Regions from separate parts of the Pseudomonas sp. GW823-FHT02C05 genome, predicted to be linked through region 3. Evidence: riboswitches for the same ligand, from Rfam matches in the RefSeq annotation. Region 3 holds a riboswitch; each other region holds the start of a gene.
What was found. Region 3 has a riboswitch for cobalamin ahead of AC1RGE_RS01215 (TonB-dependent receptor plug domain-containing protein). Riboswitches for the same ligand answer to the same signal wherever they lie in the genome.
Positions count from the first base shown of each region.

Region 1 (3,267 bases), on a different contig from region 3:
GCGGTGCTGGCCGCTTTCACGGTCCACCTCCCAGATCGCCGCTCGGCCTTGCTCCTTGTCCAGGCCGTTTTCGCCGACGTTGCTGTTGGAGCCCACGGTGACGTAGAGCTTGCTGCCGTCCTTGCTGGCGATGACGTTCTTGGTCCAGTGATGGTTGAGGGTGCCGCCGGGCAGGTCGACCACCTTGGTGGCGGCTGCGCTGATCTGGGTCTCGCCGCTCTGGTAGGGAAAGCGCAGTAACTTGTCGGTATCGGCCACATACAGGTCATTGCCCACCAGGGTCATGCCAAAGGGCGAATTGAGGTTCTCCAGAAACATTGTCCGGGTCTCCGCCACGCCATCGTGATCCTGGTCCCTTAGCAGGGTGATGCGGTTGGCGCTGGGCACGGCCGCCCCGGCACGGCCCATGACCTTGCCGGCGATCCAGCCGCGAATGCCCTGGCTGTCATCCGGTTTGGGCGGGGCGTTGGTTTCCGCCACCAGCACATCGCCATTGGGCAGGACGTAGAGCCAGCGTGGATGGTCGAGGTTCTCGGCGAAAGCCTTGACCTGGGTGCCGGCCGCGGCCTGGGGTTTTGCACCTTGCGGCCAGCCGATGGCGGGGGCGATGTTGACCGTGGGGATCAGCGTCGGGTTGGGTTCCGGCAGCTTGGGGTTGGGGCCGGTGCCGTCGGACACCTGCAGGCTGGAAGTTTCGCCGCAGGCGGCGAGGCTGGCGGCGATGGCGATCAGTAGGCTGTGCTGAAGCTTGAGCATGCGAATTTCCCTATGAGTGCACGGACGTCGTAGTCATAGAGAAGCATAGCCAGTCGATGGTTCCGCCCGATCAGCGGGCCTCCTTGAAGAGCACGGCGACGCCCGGGTGGTAGTGGCCGGCCTCGTTGTGCAGCTTGCGATAGGCGTAGGGGAAGTACCAGGCCACGGCGCAGCAGTGCTCTTTCTGCAGTTCGTCGAGCATGTCCTGGAGCTCTTCCGGTGTAGCGCTGTGCTGGGATTTTTGTGGGGCAACGAACAGGCACCCCAGTCTCAGGTCGCTGGCGTAGCTGATCTTTCTTGCATCCTGGGCAACGTCCAGCAGTGCCTGGGTCAGGTTCAGGCTGTTGACCCTTGGCCAGCGCTGGGTGGCGTGTATGTAGGCGCGCTCTTCCTTGGTGGCCAGGTACAGGTCGGTGCGGGCGTTGCGCGCACCTTCTTCCTGCTGTTTCCTGCTGGGGCTGTGTTCCAGGCTGACCATCTCGGCCATCCAGGCCGACGCGCTGAGCAGCCCGAGATTGGCCTGCTCGTCGAACCAGTAAGGCGTTTCGTTATCGCCGCGAACCACGTTGTAGCGATCGATGCAATCGAACCAGCGTTCCAGCATCGGGCGCAGGAATTCCAGCTTCGGATTGCTGATGATCATGCCTTGCATCGAACTTACCCCTTATTGTTGTGTGGTTGGCGCCGGGGGCGCTGAAAAGTGGCTATTTGATATCATTGCTCTGAGTGTGGCACAAGATTGGCGTCAGTTTATTGATGCAGTGCAGTTTTGTGCCGGGGGCGACGGCCGGCTTTAATTGACGCTCCACCCCCAACCCTCTAACCTTCGCGACTTGTTTCAGGTGCTCTGTGGCCCGTGGCCGACAGAGTGAAACAGGGAAGCCGGTCAGGGTCTGTTCCAGTGATGGAGCCGACGACGATTCCGGCGCTGCCCCCGCAACGGTAGATGAGTCAAGACTGCGCCTGACGCCACTGTGTCAATGACACGGGAAGGCGCGCAGTCCGGCAGCCATGCCGCTCATGAGCCCGGAGACCGGCCTGATCCATCCAACGGCATCACGGTGGGCGATGCCAGGCTAGCGCCGTCTGTTCCTTTTCCCTGCCCCCCGTTCCCCAGCCCCAACGGAGAGCTGCCCCATGAGTGAATCCCCCGATCGTGACGAGCGCCATCTGGCGCGCATGTTGCGCAAAAAAGCCGTGATCGATGAACGCATTGCCAACTCGCCCAACGAATGCGGCCTGCTGCTGGTATTGACCGGCAACGGCAAGGGCAAGAGCAGCTCGGCCTTCGGCATGCTGGCGCGGTCCATGGGCCACGGTATTCAGTGTGGCGTGGTGCAGTTCATCAAGGGGCGTAACAGCACCGGCGAAGAACTATTCTTCCGGCGTTTCCCCGAGCAGGTGCGCTTTCACGTGATGGGCGAAGGCTTTACCTGGGAAACCCAGGATCGCCAGCGCGATATTGCTGCTGCTGAAGCCGCCTGGGCGGTTTCCAGGGAGTTGCTGAGCAACCCGGATATTGGCCTGGTGGTGCTCGACGAGCTGAACATTGCCCTCAAGCACGGCTACCTGGACCTGGATCAGGTGCTCAGTGACCTGCAGGCACGTCCGCCCATGCAGCATGTGGTAGTGACCGGTCGCGGCGCCAAGCCGGAGATGATCGAGCTGGCCGATACCGTGACCGAGATGGGCATGGTCAAGCACGCCTTCCAGGCCGGGATCAAGGCGCAGAAAGGTGTCGAGCTGTGAGCGTGAATTCATGACTGATGTTCGTCATTGCCCGGCAGTGTTGATCGCCGCACCGGCTTCCGGCCAGGGCAAGACCACGGTGACCGCGGCCCTTGCCCGCTTGCACCGCAACCGGGGGCGCAAGGTTCGGGTCTTCAAGTGCGGCCCGGATTTCCTCGACCCGATGATTCTTGAGCGCGCCAGTGGTGCCGCGGTGTACCAGTTGGACATGTGGATGGTGGGCGAGCAGGAAAGCCGCCGTCTGCTCTGGGAGGCGGCGGGAGAGGCCGACCTGATTCTGATCGAGGGGGTCATGGGCCTGTTCGATGGCACCCCTTCCAGCGCCGATCTGGCACGGCATTTCGGCGTGCCGGTGCTGGGGGTGATCGATGGCACCGCCATGGCCCAGACCTTCGGCGCCCTGGCTCTGGGCCTGGCGCGCTACCAGCCGGACCTGCCGTTTGCCGGGGTGCTGGCCAACCGGGTTGGTACCCTGCGCCATGCGCAGTTGCTGGAAGGCAGCCTGACGGAAGGCTTGCGCTGGTATGGCGCCTTGTCCCGGGAAACCGATATCGAGCTGCCCAGCCGCCATCTGGGGCTGGTGCAGGCCAGCGAGCTGAATGATCTGGACCTGCGCCTGGATGCCGCCGCCGAGGCCCTGGCCAGCAGTTGCCAGGTGGAACTGCCGCCAGCGGTGAGTTTTGCCGCACCCACGCCGGTGGCTTGCGCGCCGCTGCTCAAGGGCGTGCGGATTGCCGTGGCGCGGGACGAGGCGTTTGCCTT
Region 1 is NZ_JBXAJU010000003.1:755,648-758,914, forward strand. Features, by position in the region: gene AC1RGE_RS19890 (PQQ-dependent sugar dehydrogenase) at 1-756, opposite strand, end outside; gene AC1RGE_RS19895 (hypothetical protein) at 827-1,408, opposite strand; cobalamin riboswitch at 1,580-1,812, shown strand; gene cobO (cob(I)yrinic acid a,c-diamide adenosyltransferase) at 1,894-2,505, shown strand; gene AC1RGE_RS19905 (cobyrinic acid a,c-diamide synthase CobB) at 2,516-3,267, shown strand, end outside.
Region 1: another riboswitch for cobalamin. It lies ahead of cobO (cob(I)yrinic acid a,c-diamide adenosyltransferase); the one in region 3 lies ahead of AC1RGE_RS01215 (TonB-dependent receptor plug domain-containing protein).

Region 2 (3,267 bases), 1.7 Mb from region 3:
CCAGCAGCGCCAGGCTGGAATCGCCGCTGCACAGGATCACCAGCTCGGCGGGGGTTTGTCCCAGGTCGGCAATGTTGTCATCCGACACGAAACCGCCGGGCTGGGTCCTGAGCAGGTGCATGGCTTAGACGCTGAGTGCGGCGCGCAGTTGCGCTTCGAGCTGGGCGGCGTCCAGTTCCTGGCCGATCAGCACCAGGCGCGTGGTACGGGCCTCGTCGGCGCCCCACTTGCGGTCGAAGTGCTTGTCGAAGCGCGTGCCCACGCCCTGGATCAGCAGGCGCATCGGCTTGTTGGGGATGGCGGCGAAACCCTTGACCCGCAGGATGCCGTGCTTGACCACCAGTTGGGTCAGGGCGTCCAGCAGCAGGCTTTCGTCGGCCTGGGGCAGCTCGATGGAGATGGAATCGAAGGCGTCGTGATCGTGGTCGTCGTGATCGTCATCGCCGTCATGGTGATGGTCGTGGTGGCTGTGGCGGCCGTCGATGTGTTCCTCGGAACCGGCACCCAGGCCCAGCAGCACGTCCAGGGGCAGGCGACCGCTGCTGGCTTCGATGACCTTGACCGCCGGCGGCAGCTCCTCGGCCACTTCCAGGCGCACCTTGGCCAGGTCTTCGGGGCTGATCAGGTCGGTCTTGTTGAGGATCACCAGGTCGGCGCTGGACAGCTGGTCGGCGAACAGCTCATGCAGGGGCGATTCGTGGTCCAGGTTGGGGTCGAGCTTGCGCTGGGCGTCCACTTGATCGGGGAAGGCAGCGAAGGTGCCGGCGGCCACGGCCGGGCTGTCGACCACGGTGATCACTGCATCGACGGTGCAGGCACTGCGGATTTCCGGCCACTGGAAGGCCTGGACCAGAGGTTTGGGCAGCGCCAGGCCGGAGGTCTCGATGAGGATGTGGTCCAGGTCGCCGCGGCGCGCCACCAGTTCGCGCATCACCGGGAAGAACTCCTCCTGCACGGTGCAGCACAGGCAACCGTTGGCCAGCTCGTAGACTCGGCCGCTGGCCTCTTCCTCGGTGCAGCCGATGGCGCATTGCTTGAGGATTTCGCCGTCGATGCCCAGCTCGCCGAATTCGTTGACGATCACCGCAATGCGCCGGCCCTGGGCATTGTCCAGCATGTGCCGCAACAGGGTGGTTTTGCCCGAGCCGAGGAAGCCGGTGACGATGGTGACGGGAAGTTTGGCCAGTGTTTTCATCGGATGCCCTTTGGCAAAAGGAGGCGGGCAAACGGGACGAGAACCGCAACGCCGGGCGCGCGGAGATTTCGCCACCGGATCACCCCGCCCGGTTGTAGTGAGAATCTTGGATCGAGGCAGGTCTCCTGGCTGAGGGCTTGCCAGTCGTCGGACCGGCGATTGCTGCGCCTTCCCACCGGCGTCGTCGACGCCCATGCAGTGGCCTTGCAGCAATCGAACCCTTCACAGTTGCGGGGGCAGCCGCGGCATCGACCGCGTTCCCTTCTTAGCTTCGACCCGTGGCCGAAGAACCTCGAAAGCGCAAGGCTACGCAGAGCCAGGGGGACGGTCAATCGACAATGCGCCCGTAGCAGCCGGCTTGCCGGCGAAAGGGCCATTGAACCTTGCACGAACGCGGCGCACACCTGCGCAGCGGTCACGGCAATTGACGCCCCTGCCCCGCCCATGATCTCCTACACACCTTGTTACGGGTGCCCTTTACAGGGTGAAACGGGAAACCGGTGAATCACGTGCTTAACTAAAAAGCCGTGGCCAGTCCGGTGCTGCCCCCGCAACGGTAAGCGAGCGAAGTGTCAGATCCACTGTGCCAAGGCATGGGAAGGCGACACTTGCCGGCACGGCATGACACAGCCCTGCCCCTCGCAAGCCCGGAGACCGGCCCGCAACACTTACATAACAACCCGCGGTGGGCGGGCGCTGTTGCAAACCCTGCGTGGCCATCACGCGGGGTTTTCCTGCGCCTCTACCCCGCTGACACTCCAGAGGGAAGCGCCATGTCGATCATCAGCAGCACCAGCCACTCCGCCAGCACGACCTCCACCCTGAGCCAGCGCCTGGTGGCCGCCATCGGCGCCTCGATCCTCGGCGCGTGCCTGGTGTACTTCGCCGGCTTCTCCCACATCGAGGCGGTGCACAACGCGGCCCACGACACCCGCCACAGCGCCGCCTTCCCTTGCCATTGAGACCTGCCGACATGATCAAGCGTATCGCGCAAACCGCAGGTTTCACCGGCCTCTTGGCCGCCCTGCTGCTGACCCTGCTGCAAAGCTTCTGGGTCGCCCCGCTGATCCTGCAGGCGGAAACCTATGAAAAGGCCCCCGCGGCCGAAGTCCATGAGCACGCCGAAGGCGCCATGGCCGCCCACAGCCACGATGCCGAAGCCTGGGAGCCGGAAGACGGCTGGCAGCGCGTGCTGTCCACCACCGGAGGCAACCTGGTGGTGGCCGTGGGCTTCGCCCTGATGCTGGCCGGCCTCTACACCCTGCGCGCGCCGAACCGCACGTCCCAGGGCCTGCTCTGGGGCCTGGCCGGCTATGCCACCTTCTGCCTGGCGCCGACCCTGGGCCTGCCGCCGGAATTGCCGGGCACCGCCGCAGCCGACCTGGCACAGCGGCAGATCTGGTGGGTCGGCACCGCCGCCTCCACCGCTGTGGGCATTGCCCTGATCGTGTTCGCCCGCAACTGGCTGCTGAAGGTCCTGGGCGCGGCCATCATCGCCGTACCCCACGTGATCGGCGCGCCGCAGCCGGAAGTGCATTCGATGCTGGCCCCGGAAGAACTGGAAGCGCAATTCAAGATCGCCTCGCAGCTGACCAATGCGGCCTTCTGGCTGGCGCTCGGGCTGATCAGCGCCTGGTTGTTCCGACGCAAGAGCGCGGGCCAGTACTCGGCATGATCGAAGTGAGCGCAGCGCCGACCCTGGTGGTCGGCCTGGGCTGCCAGAAAGGCTGCCCGGTGACCACGCTGCGCGCCTTGCTCGACCAGGTCCTGGCGGCGCACCAGTGGCAGGCCCGGCAGGTCCTGGCCCTGGCCAGCATCGACCTCAAGCGCAACGAACCCGGCCTGCTGCAACTGGCGGAGCAACTGGAACTGCCGCTGACCTGTTTCAGCAGCGGCCAGCTCGCCCCCTTTGCCCTGCGCCTGAGCCACCGTTCACAGATAGCCTTCGAACGTACCGGCTGCTACGGCGTGGCCGAAAGTGCCGCCCTGGCCCTGGCCGAACAGCTGTCACCCGGCCCGGCCACACTGCTTGTTCCCCGGCAAAAATACGCCCAGGCCACCCTGGCATTGGT
Region 2 is NZ_JBXAJU010000001.1:1,945,598-1,948,864, forward strand. Features, by position in the region: gene cobN (cobaltochelatase subunit CobN) at 1-121, opposite strand, end outside; gene cobW (cobalamin biosynthesis protein CobW) at 125-1,195, opposite strand; cobalamin riboswitch at 1,294-1,505, opposite strand; cobalamin riboswitch at 1,647-1,872, shown strand; gene AC1RGE_RS08710 (CbtB domain-containing protein) at 1,969-2,157, shown strand; gene AC1RGE_RS08715 (CbtA family protein) at 2,169-2,870, shown strand; gene AC1RGE_RS08720 (cobalamin biosynthesis protein) at 2,867-3,267, shown strand, end outside.
Region 2: another riboswitch for cobalamin. It lies ahead of AC1RGE_RS08710 (CbtB domain-containing protein); the one in region 3 lies ahead of AC1RGE_RS01215 (TonB-dependent receptor plug domain-containing protein).

Region 3 (3,267 bases):
GATGCCGGGCCGACCCTTCAGGGGCGCAGCCACCAACTGCGCTCGATCGCCCAGAGCCGGGTTGCCACCAGTTACCCCAGCCCCCAGAGCGGCCAGGGCCAGCAGTGGTTGCTGAGCAACGAGCGGCTGCAGGGCTTTCGCGCCATAGTCGCGGCGCTGGACACCGCCCCGGGCGCTGAAATCGGCCTCGACCCGGCCATGTTCCAGGCCCTGCAACTGGCGCCGGGCGAGCCGGTACGGAGCGTTGCCTTATGAACCGGCCCCTGTTGCCCCCCTGCCCGGCGTCATTGCCAGGAGCCCGCCAATGATCGTCCGTCCGATCCGCGTCACCGATCTGCCGGCGGTCTTGAGCCTGCTCGAAGGCAGCTGTCGCGAACTGAACAACCTGTCCACCGACCCCGAGCGCCTGGCCCATCGGGTGCGCTGGGCGCAGCGAGCCTTCGCCAACCAGGTGGAGCGGGCCGATGCCGACTACCTGTTCGTCATGGAAGATGACGAGCAGCAGGTGATCGGGGTCTGCGGCCTGAGCGGCGCCATCGGCCTGCGCGAGCCCTGCTACAACTACCGGGTCGGCACCACCCACGGCAGCGCCCCGGTGCTGGGCATCGAAAAGCACATCCCGACCCTGTTCCTGTGCAACGAGATGACCGGGCAGTCGCTGCTGTGCTCGCTGTTCCTGCGCCGCGATCACCGCCAGGGCTACACCGGCCGCCTGCTGTCCACCGCGCGCCTGCTGTTTGTCGCCGAATTCCCCCGGCTGTTCGGCGACAAGCTGGTGGCCGAACTGCGCGGCCAGCTCGACAGCCAGGGCCGCTCGCCGTTCTGGGACAGCCTGGGGCGGCACTTCTTCAAGATGGGTTTCCAGCAGGCCAATCGCCTGTCCAGCCACGGCAGCAAATCCTTCATCGCCGAACTGATGCCGCGCCAGCCGCTGTACACCTGCCTGCTCAGCCCCCAGGCACAGGCCGCCATCGGCCAGGCCCACGCCAGCACCGAACAGGCGGTGAGCATCCTGCGCGACGAAGGCTTCAGCCATCAGGGCTGCATCGACATCTTCGATGGCGGGCCGCTGATCGAGGCCGAGGTGGCGAAGATCCGCAGCGTGCGCGAAAGCCAGACCCTGCCCCTGCTGGTGGGCACTCCGGACGCACAGGCGCCGGTGTGGCTGATCCACAACCGGCGCCTGGAAAGCTGCCGCATCACCGCCGCCCCCGGGCGCCTGGTTTCGGGTTGCCTGCTGGTGGACCGGCTGACCGCCAAGCGCCTGCAACTGCAGCCGGGCGACTCGGTACGGGCGGTGCCGCTGCTGGCCTGCGAGTCACGCACGGCCCTGCACGCACAGCGGCACCTGGCCCCGCAAAGCGCCCTGCTCCTGTAGCCGCTGCCGCAGGCTCGGGCCGCGCTCGGAAGCACGGCCCGCAGGGGCGCGAAATCTCAAGACCGCTGAGGTGCTCGACATGAGACTGCCAAGCAAGGCCCTGCGGGCCTTTGCGCAGCCTCGTGGGCTCGGCAGCGGCTACAGAGGCGTCAGGGCGATGAATCCGGTAACACCTGGCGGCAGGCGCAACGTTGACGAACGCCGGGGCGGATGTTCATATGCCGCCCAGTTTCAGGTGCCTCCTGCCGCCGCGCAGGAGGTGAAACGGGAAACCGGTGCGCCCCTTTTCGGGCAAGTCCGGTGCTGCCCCCGCAACGGTAAGCGAGTGCTGCATTCAACAGGCCACTGTACCCAAGGTATGGGAAGGCGAATGCCGCCAGACTCGCAAGCCCGGAGACCGGCCTGTGACGTCTGTTTGGCAATCCTGCGGTGGGCGGGCATGGGCCGGTATGGTCGCGTGCCCGTGGCCGATACCCTCTCCTGCGTGCTTCCCGAAGACACTTTCGAGAAGACCAACAATGACAACACCTGACACTTTCCTTGCACGCGACTGGCGTGCACCTCGCCGCACCATGAGCGGCGCCCTGCTCGGCTGCCTGTTCAGCCCCCTGCTGCTGGCGGACGACAGCCCCCTGACGCTGGACCGACAATTTGTTTCCGCCCCCTCGGTGGAGTCCACCACGGTGGCCGAAATGGCCCGGTACGGCAGCAAGGTGGAGATCATCGACCGCCAGCAGATCGAACGCGCCGGCCCTAGCAGCGACATCACCCGGGTCCTGCAGATGTACGTGCCGGGGCTGTATGTGGCGCCCAAGAATGGCCCCTTCGACTACGGCACCTACTCCCTGCTGGGCGGGCGCAACGACGACACCCTGATCCTGCTGGACGGCGTGCGCCTGAACAACCGCCTGTACGGCGGCCTGTACCTGGATACCCTGCCGGCCAACGCCATCGAGCGCATCGAGGTGCTCAAGGGTGGCCAGAGCCTGCTGTTCGGTACACAGGCGGTGTCCGGGGTGATCAACATCGTCACCCGCAGCCCGCAGACCCGCGACGTCTCCGGCGAGGTCAACCTGGGCCTGGACAGTTTCATGGGCACGAGCGGCGATGCCCGCGCCGAGCAGATCCTCAGCAACGGCCTGGGCGAGCTGGGGCTGTTGGCCTATGTCAGCCACAACGTCTCCGATGGCTACCAGCCATTTCGCAACAGCGCCTACAACGCCAACACCCGGGACAAGAAACGCAGCTATGAAGTGACCACCTTCGGCGCCAAGGCGATCCAGGGCCTTGGCGACGCTTCGCGGCTGGAACTGTTCTACCAGTACAGCGACGCCAACCTGGATTTCGCCCGCCCGGTGAACAACCGGAAAACCACCAACGACCGCATCCAGCAGATCGCCACCGCGACCTTCGAGCAGCGCCTGGGCGAAGGCTTCAGCTACTTCGTCAAGGGCCATGTCAACGACTGGGACACCCGCTACACCAGGATCGACAGCCTCGACGACGCCAGCCTCAAGGTGCGCAACCACAACGACTACTGGGGCTTCACCGACTGGGGCCTGCAGGCCGAGGGCAAGGCCGAGCTGGACGGCGGCCACGTGCTGGTATTGGGCACCGACAACCAGTGGTTCAAGGGCCAGGACGACGTGCTCAAGATCGACAACAAGCAGGCCCAGGCCAATGCCCTGTACACCCAGCTGCGCCCGGTGTTCGACGCCCTGCCCGACTGGCACCCGAGCCTGGGCGTGCGCCACGAGAAAATCAGCGGCGGCGAGAGCGCCACCGTGGGCATGCTCACCTCGCTCTACGACCTGACGCCCCACTGGCAACTGCGCGGCCAGTACGGCAGCGCCTTCAAGCTGCCCAACGCCGAGCAGCTGTACGCCAAC
Region 3 is NZ_JBXAJU010000001.1:248,589-251,855, reverse strand. Features, by position in the region: gene AC1RGE_RS01225 (arginine N-succinyltransferase) at 1-255, shown strand, start outside; gene AC1RGE_RS01220 (arginine N-succinyltransferase) at 305-1,378, shown strand; cobalamin riboswitch at 1,595-1,798, shown strand; gene AC1RGE_RS01215 (TonB-dependent receptor plug domain-containing protein) at 1,951-3,267, shown strand, end outside.